3 regions of the Rhizobium sp. N731 genome follow, and region 3 is predicted to be linked to each of the others. Evidence: riboswitches for the same ligand, from Rfam matches in the RefSeq annotation. Region 3 holds a riboswitch; each other region holds the start of a gene.
What was found. A riboswitch is a leader RNA that binds a small molecule or an ion and turns the genes downstream of it on or off. The one in region 3 is predicted to bind thiamine pyrophosphate.
Positions count from the first base shown of each region.

Region 1 (4,275 bases), on a different replicon from region 3:
GCAAGCACGCTTGTATTGCCGATACGGTAATAGACCAGCCTACCCTGACGGCGCGTATTGACGAGGCCTTCAAGCCTTAAACGTGCGAGCTGCTGCGAGACCATTGCCTGCTGAATGCCGAGGATGTTTTCGATTTCACCGACCGTCCGCTCCTCACTCGCGAGTATGCAAAGAATCAGAAGTCGGGTCTGGTGCGCCAGTGCCTTCAGCAGATCGCTCGCCTCACGAGCGTTTCCAGCGAGTTTGTGCAGTTCCTGACCGGACATTCCCGGCTCGGGCTTGGGCAATGGCATTCGACATCTCGGAAGGGAAGCGAAAAGGCAGATCAGCACAATAGCATATTCGCACACGCGAATTTGCCAAAAGTGATGAAATGTCAAAAAAGGTCTAACCAAATCAGCAGATAAGCTGGCCGCCATTGATCTCGATGACCTGGCCGGTAATGTATCCGGAGAGGGAGGGTGCCGCCAGGAACAGATAGGCCGGAGCGCAGTCCTCCGCCGTGCCCAGCCGCTGCAAGGGAATAGACTTTCTCGTCTGCTCCAGCTTTTCGCGGGAGGAATAGCGCTCATGGAAATCCGTCTCGATCGTTCCGGGCGAGACACAATTGACGCGGATGCTATCCGGCGCGAGCTCGCGGGCAAGCGCCTTGGAATAGGTGGAAACGAAAGCTTTCGAAGCGGAATAGATCGAAGAACCGGGACTGCCGCCGGTCAGCGCGGAAATTGAAACGGTGTTGACGATGGCAGCGCCTTCCGCCGCCTTTAATGCCGGCAGCAGCGCACGCGTCAGCGCCACCACCGACGTCTGGTTCAAACGCACGATCGCCTCATAATCTGCGTCGGTCAGTGTGGCAGCCGGAAAACGGCCGAGCATGGTGCCGGCGTTATTGACGAGCACATGCACCTTGTCGAAAAAGGCAAGCGCATTTTCGGCAAATTGCGCAGCGCCGCCAGCGGCGGTGAAATCGGCGTGCAGCAGCAGCGCCCGTCTTTCGGATTCAGCCGTCAGCAGAAAATCCGGCAGCTCGCGCCCCGGTTTGCGTCCGGTATGGACGATCACCTTCGCGCCGCAGTCCAGGAACTGCCGGGCCACTTCGAGGCCGATGCCCCGCCCGGCTCCGGTCACGATGACATTGCGATTCTCGAATAGTCTCGGATGGAACACGAAGCCGTCCTCCTCGCGGACAAAGCCGCCTGTTGCGCCATTCGCCCTTAACATATGAGCGCGCCGGCCGAAAGAAAGGCGGCATCATCTTTCCGCGAGAGGCTAGCGCTCTTCCCCGAAAGCTCACACTTCGTTTTCGCTCTCCAGCAGCCGCGGGCCCGGCCCTTCCTCGCCGAGCCGATCGAAGGGATTGCGCAACGGACAGCTTTCGATCGACAGGCAGCCGCAGCCGATGCAGCCGGTCAGACGGTCTCGCAGCAGGCTCAGCTGTCTGATTCGCGTGTCGAGCTCATCCTTCCAGCGCGCCGACAGCGTCTGCCAGTCGGCAACCGTCGGCGTGCGTCCCTGCGGCAGGGAGGCAAATGCCGTCTGGATTTCCGAAAGCGGAATGCCGACACGTTGCGCCACCTTGATGATGCCGAGCCGGCGAAGCACATCGCGTCCGTAGCGCCGCTGGTTGCCGCGCGTGCGGATACTCGAGATCAGCCCCTTGACCTCATAGAAATGCAGCGCCGAGACGGCAAGACCGCTGCGTTGCGCCACTTCACCGACCGTCAGAAGCCTGCCGAGCGGCGTTGCAGAAATCCTATTCATCGCCTATTGACCTCAATATTAGTTGAGGTTTTATAACCCCTGCTCCCCCGCCCGTAAAGCGTGAGGCGCAGGAAGGAGCGGCAGTGAGATCATCCGGTCGATAAAAGCTGGAACGAGGGCATCGGCGCTCGTCCGCCCCCGTATCGATCGCTCCAGCCGATATGGCCCCCGAGAGGCGAGCGCTCGGGTTCCGTTCCCGGCAGGTACGGAACCTCGGAAACACCCGGACAGGACCTCTGTCCGGGTGTTTTTTCATTTGCGCCCCGTCCCGACCGGCCGGACTGCTTTGCAATTTTGCGGTTGCGGCAAGAAAACCCCGATGATAGTTTTCGCCGAAATAACAGGGGAGCTCCGTGTCGCCGGGGCTGAGATGCGAGGCGCAAGCTTCCGGACCCTTCTAAGCTGATCTGGGTAATGCCAGCGGAGCGAGGTCCAAATGCATTCCGGCGCGCAAGTGTCACTCTACCCGACGTCCGGCCATTCCGCCGGCATCCCTATCGATGCCGTCAAGGCAATCGCCCCGAATTGCGGCAGGCTGCGCATCGAGACCGATGCCCTCGACAGGTTTGCGCGAACGGCCCGACGAAAGCCTGAAATCGAACGCCGATGACATCGCCACGCCCATCGGATTCGCGTCTTGCGACGCTCTGTCTCGCCGTGTACCGGGCAATGCCCGCCTTGCTCGCAGGCTTTGCCTTTCTGGCGGCATGGGAACTCTATGTCGATCTTTCCGGCATCAAACCGTCCATTCTGCCGGCGCCTTCGCGTATCCTTGTCCAGGGTTGGCTGAACCGAGAGGGGCTGATGTCAAACACCTGGCCGACGCTCGGCGCCACACTCGGCGGTTTCGCTCTGTCGCTCGCCTTCGCCTTCGCCTCTTCGATCCTGATGGATTTCATGCCCTTCATGCGCCGGGCACTGCTGCCGATCTTCATTGCCAGTCAAACTTTGCCGCTGGTGGCGATCGCACCCCTCGTCGTTCTCTGGTTCGGTTTCGGCCTTTTGCCGAAGATATTGCTGGTGGCCCTCGTCACCTTTTTCCCGCTGCTCGTTGCGCTGCTTCAGGGTTACGAGGCGACCGACCGCGATATTGCCGAATTGCTGAACTCGATGAAGGCGAGCCGCTGGCGCATTTTCCGCCTGGCGCGCCTTCCCTCCTCTTTGCCCTTTTTCTTCGCGGGTCTCAGGATCTCGATCACCTATGCCGTCGTCGGCGCGATCTTTGCCGAATATGCCGGCGCTGCAAGCGGCCTCGGCATCTATATCCTCAACGCCAAGAACAATTTCCGTCCCGATCTCGTGCTCGCCGCCGTGATCGTCAGCGCTCTCTTGACGCTCTGCCTCTTCGCGCTGACGCTGGTTATCCAGCGTTTCGTCATGCCCTGGCAGCCATCCCAGGAGCGGCGCCGATGACCGGTCAGATGCTTGAGCTGCGCAACATCTCGAAATCCTTCGACGGCATGAAGATTCTGAGCGACATTTCACTCACCGTCGCAAACGGCGAGTTCGTCTCGATCGTCGGCCCATCCGGCTCCGGAAAATCGACCGTGCTGAGACTGCTGACACAGGCGCTGCGGCCTGATTCCGGCGCCATGCTTTTCAACGGTGCAGCGCTGGAACAGACGCCGCATTCCTTTGCCTTCATGCCGCAACGCGATGCGCTGATGCCCTGGCGCCCGATCATCGATAATGCCGCGCTCGGCCTGGAAGTGAAGGGAATGAGTCGTCGGGCGGCCCGCGCCGCTGTCGCACCCCTCTTCGAGCGGTTCGGCCTTGCCGGCTTCGAGCATCACTACCCCTCTTCTCTTTCCGGCGGCATGCGACAGCGTGCGGCACTGCTGCGCACCGTCATCCAGAAGCAGGACATGCTGCTGCTCGACGAGCCCTTCGGCGCGCTCGATGCGCTGACCCGCACACAGATCCAGGAGTGGCTGCAAGGCATGTGGACCGAACATCGCTGGACGGCGCTGCTAATCACGCACGATGTCCGCGAGGCCGTTTTCCTCTCCGATCGGATCTACGTGCTGTCTGCCCGCCCGGCCCGCGTCATCCGCGAATTCCGTGTCCCCCTGCCCCGCCCGAGAAGCATCGCCGATCTCGGTTCACCCGCGGCTCAGGCAATCGAGACTGAAATCCTGCAAACCCTGCTTCATCCGCTAGAACAGGATGATTTTAGGCCGACCGGCCTGAAATCTGGCTCCTGTTCCAATTTTAAGAGTTAGAGCCTGATGTCGTCCGAAAACCGCACTTTTCGGCATCATGCTCTCAAGACCTGAGGAGGTCACCATGCCGCTTCTCACCCGTCGCCAGACGATCCTTGCCACCATCGCAACAAGCCTCGCCGGCCGCGCCGCCTTCGGCCAACCGGCGCCCGCAAAGGTTCGCATCGCGCTCGACTGGACGCCCAACACCAATCATATCGGCATCTATGTCGCCAAGGCGAAGGGCTTCTATGCGGCCGCCGGCCTCGATGTCGAAATTCTACCCTTTACCGACACCAGTGCCGGCACGCTG
Region 1 is NZ_CP013601.1:4,046,971-4,051,245, forward strand. It holds gene AMK02_RS19575 (ArsR/SmtB family transcription factor) at 1-293, opposite strand, end outside; gene AMK02_RS19580 (SDR family NAD(P)-dependent oxidoreductase) at 397-1,167, opposite strand; gene soxR (redox-sensitive transcriptional activator SoxR) at 1,291-1,761, opposite strand; TPP riboswitch at 2,094-2,207, shown strand; gene AMK02_RS19590 (ABC transporter permease) at 2,368-3,174, shown strand; gene AMK02_RS19595 (ABC transporter ATP-binding protein) at 3,171-3,983, shown strand; gene AMK02_RS19600 (ABC transporter substrate-binding protein) at 4,048-4,275, shown strand, end outside.
Region 1: linked by a shared signal. The riboswitch ahead of AMK02_RS19590 (ABC transporter permease) and the one ahead of thiC (phosphomethylpyrimidine synthase ThiC) in region 3 are both predicted to bind thiamine pyrophosphate.

Region 2 (4,275 bases), on a different replicon from region 3:
TAACCATTGCTGTCGCCTTCGCGCGACTTGTATCCGTCGAAGCGAACGAGCTGGATATATTGATCGGCCTTGCGCTCCTTCAGCATATAGGGGCCGGTGCCGATGAACTCCTTCATCGGTTCGTCCTGCTTTTCCGACGGGATGATGATCGCCGCCGAATTGTTGAAGGCGAGCAGCGAGGTCAGCGGCGCATAGGGCTGCTTCAGCGTGATGGTCACGGTTGACGGATCGGCAGCAATGATCTTGTCGATGAAGCCCGCCACCTGCTTGCCGCGCGAGGCGATCTTCATCCAGCGGCCAAGCGAGGCGACGACATCATCCGAGGTCATGTCGCTATTGTCGTGGAACTTGATGCCGGTCCGAAGCTTGATCGTATAGGTTTTGCCGTCGGCGCTAATCTCGGGCAGGCTTTCGGCCAGAAGCGGCGTGACATTCCAGCTCTTGTCGAACGTGTAGAGCGTTTCGAAAATGTGCTGGGTGACGATGCCGACGAGATCGGCCGTCGACGACATCGGATCGAGCGTCGGCGGCTCGCCGATCGTCGCGACATTGATGACGCCGCCCTTTTCCTGGGCAAACAGGGTCGAAGGCAGAGCGACGAGCGCGGTGCCGAGCAGGAATGCGACAAGCGTTTTCATATGAGGGCTCCCGTTAAGTTCCACAATTATGTAATTCATCTTTTTGTAACAGAATAAGAGATGAAGTAATCGTGTCAAGCGGAAGCCCACGGATTATGTCGTGAGACGAGGGTCGCGACGGCCAACACCGCCGAACCGCGGGTGCGGCTGGCCGCCTTCGCGAAGCTCGCGCATTATGGGGGCGCTAAGAATCGGCAGCGCCCGCGGCTTCAATAAAGCGAGGATGGAATGGACATCGATTTCAACAACGGAAAATGGCTGAACGAACCGGAAAGCTGGCACGCCGACGCAACCGGCCTGACGCTGACGACAGGCGACAAGACCGATTTCTGGCGGGAGACCTATTACGGCTTCACCCGCGACAGCGGCCACTTCCTCGCCTTCCCCACCGCCGAGAGCTTCACCGCCCAGATCCGCATCCAGGGCGAGTTCCGCACCCTCTACGACCAGGCCGGCCTGATGGTGCGCCTCGACGAAAACCGCTGGGTCAAGACAGGCGTCGAATTCACCGACGGCGAAGCCTTCCTCAGCACCGTCGTCACCGACGGAAAGTCCGACTGGTCGGTGTCGCAGCCGTTCAGGCAACTCGAGGACTTCCACATCCGCGTCACCGTCGCAGGCGGCGCCCTTCGTATCCAGGCCTCCCGCGACGGCAACCGCTGGCCACTGCTACGGCTAGCGCCCTTCCCGGTTGCCGACCGATACGAGGTCGGCCCGACCGCCTGTACACCGGAGAGGAGTGGATTGACGGTGCGGTTTTCGGAGTTTTCGATCGGGCCGGCGATTACGACGGATCTGCATGATTTGAGTTGAGGAGCGCTGTGATGCGTTCAACCAGTTTTGTCGGAGGGAACGCGGAATGTCATTTTCGGGATGACAGCCGCGTCCTTCTCTGCGAAAAAGAGCGTGATGAGAGACAGGGGCGTTCGTCGATAGACGGGCTGAGAAGAACCCTTCGAACCTGAACCGGATAATGCCGGCGGAGGGAGTCGCTCGGGGCATCGCCGAAGACGCCGCCCCGTGCCTGCCCCGCCTGAAAGGGGCGCTATGCAGAGCAAGACCACCTCGGGAGCCATGCTGGAGGCGATGCGCGAAAAGCCGCCGCTCGTCCACTGCATCACCAATTATGTCGCCATGAACATCGCGGCCAATGTCCTGCTGGCATCCGGCGCTTCGCCGGCCATGGTGCATGCGGCTGAGGAAGCTGGCGAATTCGCCGGCATCGCGAGCGCGCTGACCGTCAATATCGGCACGCTTTCGACGCAATGGCTCGACGGCATGCGGGCGGCGGCGAAGGCGGCTGCCTCATCAGGCAAACCCTGGGTGCTCGATCCGGTGGCGCATTATGCGACGGCCTTTCGCCGCCAAGCGGTTGCCGACCTGCTGGCGCTCAAGCCCACGATCATCCGCGGCAATGCCTCCGAGATCATCGCGCTTGCCGGCGGGGAGAGCCGCGGTCAGGGGGTCGACAGCCGCGATCCGGTCGAGCAGGCGGAGGATTCGGCCCGTCGGCTCGCGGAGCGGCAGCAGGCAATCGTCGCCGTGACCGGCGCCGTCGATTTCGTGACCGACGGTAACAGGGCGGTGCGCATCAAGGGCGGATCGGTGCTGATGCCGCAGGTCACCGCACTCGGCTGCTCGCTCACCTGCCTTGTCGGCGCCTTTGCCGCCACCGCGCCCGAGGATCTGTTCGGCGCGACCGTCGCAGCGCTCGCGACCTTTGCCGTCGCCGGCGAGGATGCCGCGCTCGGGGCGGCCGGCCCCGGCTCGTTCGCCTGGCGCTTCCTCGATGCGCTGGCCGCGCTCGACGGCGAAGCGCTGGATGCGAGAGCCAGGGTATCGATCGCATGAAGCGTTTCGACCTTTCGCTCTACCTCGTCCTCGATCCGGATCTCTGCGTCCGGATCGGCATGGTCGAGACCGCCCGCCTCGCCGTTGCCGGCGGCGCGACGATGGTGCAGCTGCGCGACAAACAGGCGGGGACAGCACGCATGATCGAGACCGGCCGCGCCTTGAAGCAGGCGCTCCGTGGCACCGGCGCCCGCCTCATCGTCAATGATGACGTCGAGGCGGCCATCGCCATCAGCGCCGATGGCTTGCATATCGGCCAGGAGGACATGGATGCGCGCACCGCTCGGGGGATGATCGGCCCCGACATGATCCTCGGCCTCTCGGTCGAGACCGAGGCGCTCGCGGCTGCCGTCGATCGCGATCTCGTCGATTATACCGGCGTCGGCCCGGTGTTTGCGACGCCGACCAAGGCCGACCACAAGCAGCCGATCGGATTTGACGGTCTTGCCAGGCTGGTGCAGCTCTCGCCGGTGCCGTCCGTCGCCATCGGCGGGTTGAAAGCGGAGCATGTGGCCGACGTGTTTGCCGCCGGCGCCAAGGGGCTTGCCGTCGTCTCCGCCGTCTGCGGTACGCCGGATCCGGCGGCGGCCACCCGCCGCATCGCCGCAGAAATTCGAAAGGTCCCGGCATGATCCGCAACGTCCTCTCCATCGCCGGCTCCGATCCGTCCGGCGGCGCCGGCATCCAGGCCGACCTCAAGGCCTTTTCGGCCCGCGGCGTCTATGGCATGGCGGTGCTGACCGCGCTGACGGCGCAGAACACGCAAGGGGTCACCGGCGTGCATCTGGTGCCGCCGCAATTCGTTGCCGACCAGATCGATGCCGTCTTTGCCGATGTGCGCGTCGATGCCGTCAAGATCGGCATGATTGCCAATGCCGGCATCGCCGAAGCCGTCGCCGCCGCCCTTTCCGCAGCTCTGGCCGCAGCAACCGCCAAAGGACGCAGCATTCCCGTCGTCCTCGACCCCGTCATGATCGCCAAAGGCGGTGCCGCCCTGCTCGCGCCCGAAGCGGTCGACGTGCTGACCCTGCGGCTGCTGCCGCTTGCCACGCTTTTGACGCCGAACCTGCCGGAGGCCGCCGCGCTGCTGCACCAGCCGGTCGCGACAAACCGGGCGGAGATGGCGGCGCAGGCCGAACGGCTGCGCGCCCTCGGCCCGGCCGCCGTGCTGGTCAAAGGCGGTCATCTCGACAGCGACGACAGCCCCGACGTGCTCGCCGCCGCCGACGGGCTGCATTGGTTCGAAGCCCAGCGGGTGCCGACGAAGAACACCCACGGCACCGGCTGCACACTCTCCAGCGCGCTGGCGGCCGAGCTTGCCAAGGGCGCTTCGGCGCGGGAGGCAGTCGCCATCGCCAAGGATTATCTTGCCGGCGCGGTCGCGGCGGCCGGACGCCTCACCGTCGGCTCAGGCCATGGCCCGGTGCAGCATTTTCATGTGCTCTGGAAAGACGGCGCATAAGTACTGAAATCGACGAACAGCCTCCATCGAACGGCCCGGTCTCCCCGGGCCGTTTTCGCCTGTGCCGGCCACCCTGCGTTGCGAGCGCAGCCAGCGCGGCTGAATCACTGGCGCTGATTGAAAAACCCTGTTGACAAGCCCGCCGAGATGGCCAAGTCTATGACATAAGAGGGGTATATGTTCCGTAACAACGGAATAATAGGAGGAATGTCGGGTGCCGGACCTGCTTGTGAGCCTTTACTCCGCGCAGCTCGCCGAGCTGAAACAGCGAGCCGATCATGTCGGCGCCTCCATCCGCCCGGCTCTCCCCCCGGAACTGCATCT
Region 2 is NZ_CP013606.1:376,725-380,999, reverse strand. It holds gene AMK02_RS29260 (ABC transporter substrate-binding protein) at 1-638, opposite strand, end outside; gene AMK02_RS29255 (DUF1349 domain-containing protein) at 867-1,451, shown strand; TPP riboswitch at 1,547-1,643, shown strand; gene thiM (hydroxyethylthiazole kinase) at 1,686-2,489, shown strand; gene thiE (thiamine phosphate synthase) at 2,486-3,121, shown strand; gene thiD (bifunctional hydroxymethylpyrimidine kinase/phosphomethylpyrimidine kinase) at 3,118-3,951, shown strand; gene AMK02_RS29235 (GNAT family N-acetyltransferase) at 4,166-4,275, shown strand, end outside.
Region 2: linked by a shared signal. The riboswitch ahead of thiM (hydroxyethylthiazole kinase) and the one ahead of thiC (phosphomethylpyrimidine synthase ThiC) in region 3 are both predicted to bind thiamine pyrophosphate.

Region 3 (4,275 bases):
AGGTCGGCCAGCTCTGCGTTGCGAAGCGCGAGAGAGCGCAGGGGAGAGTCGAGATGGAGATCGGCGGTGTGGACGAAACGATAGGCCATGAATGCAAGAATGGTGTTGCGATAGAGTGATCCAACAGGCGCCGGAGATAAGCGTACGATCGTTATCGCCCGGCAGTAAAACATCGGAATATGCCACGAACATTCAGAGCATGGCGGCGGCGGCCTGGCGAGTAAAATGGGTCGGCGAAACCGGCCCATCCACAGTCAATGCTGCTCGATCGGGGCAGGCACGGCAGCAATCGCAGCATGAGGTATTTCGAATGCAAACTCATGATTGCTGCTTTCGGTATCGCGGCGGCAAATTTCCTGTCGATAAAACTTTAGGTTCCGCTGTGGCAATATTTTCAACCCAAATGTCTATCGTCGCAACTTGCGGAAGAAAATGAGCCGGACGATCTTCGCGGAATGTGCAGCGGTTTTTGACTCCCGGCAGGAAAATGCACGCAAACATGAGGGGAGTGAAAGCCCTTGGCTGTCACAGACGAGTTAACCCGATCAGAATTCTGTGGCACCGCGGATCTCGATACCAATGGCGCCTTGCGCCCGGCCAGTTGGGAAAACGAGGTAAAGAACCATTTTGTCTTCCTGGACGAGCTTCGGGGGATAGCGGCGCTGTCAGTGGTTCTCCTACATGCTAACCAGGCTTTTGCCTTCGGCCTTCATTTTCACGCCTATCTGGCGGTGGATTTCTTCTTTTGTCTCAGTGGCTTCGTTCTCGCACACGGATATGACGCAAAGCTGAAGTCGGGCATGTTGCGAAACAGGACATTCCTCCTCAAACGCACAATACGACTTTATCCCATGATCGCGGTCGGTGTCGCTTTAGGCGTTCTCGCGGCGCAATTTACCTACGCCTCGATTCTTTCCGGTCTTGACGTCTCGATTCTTGCACTCGGCGCATTGCTTCTTTTGCCGCTCGGACTTTTGGTGGGACAAGAGGCGTTCGCGATCAACAACCCCCTCTGGTCTATCTGTTTTGAAATAGTCGCAGGCGTGGCCTACGGCTCAGTCGCCCGACGGAGAATTCGTCTTTGGCATGAGATAGCGGCTCTCGCCCTATTGGCCGCAGCGCTTTTCGCCGTCGTCTCGATCGAGGGTACCGTCGGATCGGTCGGATTTGGCAGCTGGCGAACGTTCTTCGAGGGATTGGTCAGGGTCGGCTTTTCGTTCCTTGCCGGTGTGCTGATCCTCCGCTGGGATATAAGCAACCGTATCAGGGCGGTACCGCCTCAGGTCCCGCTTTTCCTCCTGATCGCGGTTCTGTTTTGCCCCTTTGCCGTCGCCAGAGACATCTTCGACTTCGTCTGCATCGCTATCATATTTCCGATCGTGCTCGTGCTGGCCGTAGCGGTTTCCTCCCATGAGAAACGGCCATTCGCCGCATATCTTGGCCAGATATCTTATCCTCTCTACATCGTCCATCAGCCAATAATGCAACTCGGCGCACAGCTCCAAATCTCCACCGGCGAGGTGATCCCACGGCCGATCACCGCCGGCCTCGCACTCCTGACTGCCATAGCTGTTGCGCATCTCTTGTACACTCGCTTCGATACACCCGTGCGCGTCTATTTAGGCCGCAAGCTGCTCAGATCAGCTTGACGGCGTCGTTTTTTTGCGACGGCGGCAACCCCCGTGCTAGGGATTGGGCGATGGAAACGCATCGGGTCGTGGCTTGACACGAAGGCCGCTCCGCTCTTTGATGCCGAACATTCACCAGGGGTGTCCCGGCAAGGGGCTGAGATTCTGCTGAACAATACGGCTTTGCCTGTTGTGGCGCAGTGACCCGTTGAACCTGATCCAGTTCATACTGGCGTAGGGACGGTGCGGACGCTGCGGCTGTTGGGCGGATCTTCGCTTTGTCGCGGAAGGCGTCTTTCCATCATTCCAACACTGGAACTGGGTCTCCAAACGTCAAACCTTGGAGCCTCATCCATGAATATTGTTGCACCCCAGCTTACTCCCGTCGTCACCACCGGCTCGCTTCCGGCCTCGACCAAGATCGTCAAACCCGGAACGCTCTATCCGGATCTGCGCGTGCCGATGCGCGAAATCAACCTTCACCCGACCTCGGGTGAACCGCCGGTCACGGTCTATGATTCCTCCGGCCCTTATACCGATCCGGCCCACGTGGTCTCCATCGACGCCGGGCTGCCGCGTTTGCGCGAGGCCTGGGTCAGGGCGCGTGGCGACGTCGAAGCCTACGAAGGCCGGGTGGTGAAGCCTGAAGACAATGGTTTTGCCACGGGCGAACGGCTGACGCCGGAATTTCCCATTCGCAACACGCCGCTAAAGGCAAAGGCCGGCCGCGCCGTCACCCAGCTCGCCTATGCGCGGGCCGGCATTATCACCCCGGAAATGGAATTTATCGCGATCCGCGAAAACCTCGGCCGGCAGGCCGCGAAGGAGGCGCTCACCCGCGACGGCGAGAGCTTCGGCGCGCATGTTCCGGATTTCGTGACGCCCGAATTCGTGCGCCGGGAAGTCGCCGAGGGCAGGGCGATCATCCCAGCGAATATCAACCACCCCGAATCCGAACCGATGATCATCGGCCGGAATTTCCTCGTGAAGATCAACGCCAATATCGGCAATTCGGCCGTCACCTCGTCGATGGCGGAAGAGGTGGAAAAGATGGTCTGGGCGATCCGCTGGGGCGCCGACACCGTCATGGACCTTTCCACCGGTCGCAACATTCACAACATCCGCGAATGGATCATTCGCAACTCGCCGGTTCCGATTGGAACCGTGCCGCTTTACCAGGCGCTCGAGAAGGTCAACGGCATTGCCGAAGATCTGACCTGGGAAGTCTATCGGGATACGCTGATCGAGCAGGCCGAGCAGGGCGTCGATTATTTCACGATCCATGCGGGCGTGCGGCTGGCCTATATTCCGCTCACCGTCAATCGCGTCACCGGCATCGTCTCACGCGGCGGCTCGATCATGGCCAAGTGGTGTTTGCATCACCACAAGGAGAGTTTCCTCTACGAGCATTTCGAGGAAATCTGCGACATCTGCCGTGCCTATGACGTCTCCTTCTCGCTCGGCGACGGTTTGCGGCCGGGGTCGATCGCGGATGCCAATGACGCAGCGCAATTTGCCGAGCTCGAAACCCTCGGCGAACTGACGAAGATCGCCTGGGCCAGGGATTGCCAGGTGATGATCGAAGGCCCCGGCCATGTGCCGATGCACAAGATCAAAGAGAATATGGATAAGCAGCTCAAGGTCTGCGGCGAAGCCCCCTTCTATACGCTCGGTCCGCTGACGACCGACATCGCGCCGGGCTATGATCACATTACCTCCGGCATCGGAGCCGCCATGATCGGCTGGTTCGGCACGGCGATGCTCTGCTACGTCACGCCGAAGGAGCATCTGGGGCTGCCCGACCGCAGCGACGTCAAGACCGGCGTCATTACCTACAAGATCGCCGCCCATGCCGCCGATCTTGCCAAGGGACATCCGGCCGCCCGCATCCGCGACGATGCGCTGTCGCGGGCGCGCTTCGAATTCCGTTGGGAGGATCAGTTCAACCTCTCCCTCGACCCGGATACGGCGCGTTCCTTCCACGACGAGACCCTCCCGAAGGAGGCGCACAAGGTGGCGCATTTCTGTTCGATGTGCGGCCCGAAATTCTGCTCCATGCGAATTTCCCACGACATTCGCGCCGAAGCCCAGAAAGAGGGATTGGAAGCCATGGCGGCCAAGTACCGCGATGGCGGCGATCTCTACATGCCGGTCGCAGAGGTCGCGAAAACGCCCGTCGGAGAATGACCATGCGCGTTCTCGTCAAGGGGGCCGGCGTTGCCGGCCTCACCGTGGCCTGGCAGCTCTATCGCCACGGCTTCCGCGTCACCCTTGCGGAGCTGGCCGACAAGGTCGGCGCTGGTGCCTCCGGCTTTGCCGGCGGCATGCTGGCGCCGTGGTGCGAGCGGGAAGGTGCGGAGGAGCCGGTGCTGACGCTCGGTCGCCTTGCCGCGGACTGGTGGGAGGCTGCACTGCCCGGCCATGTCAATCGCCGGGGAACACTTGTCGTGGCGGGCGGGCGCGATGCCGGCGAGCTCGACCGCTTTTCCCGCCGGACAAGTGGATGGGAATGGCTGGACGAGGCGGCGATCGCCGCTCTGGAGCCTGATCTCGCCGGCCGCTTCCGCAGGGCGCTGTTCTTCCGGCAGGAAGCGCATCTCGATCCACGGCAGGCGCTCGCCGCCCTGGCCGCAGGGTTGGAGGACGC
Region 3 is NZ_CP013602.1:86,215-90,489, reverse strand. It holds gene AMK02_RS21365 (metallophosphoesterase family protein) at 1-89, opposite strand, end outside; gene AMK02_RS21360 (acyltransferase family protein) at 519-1,649, shown strand; TPP riboswitch at 1,756-1,887, shown strand; gene thiC (phosphomethylpyrimidine synthase ThiC) at 1,983-3,815, shown strand; gene thiO (glycine oxidase ThiO) at 3,818-4,275, shown strand, end outside.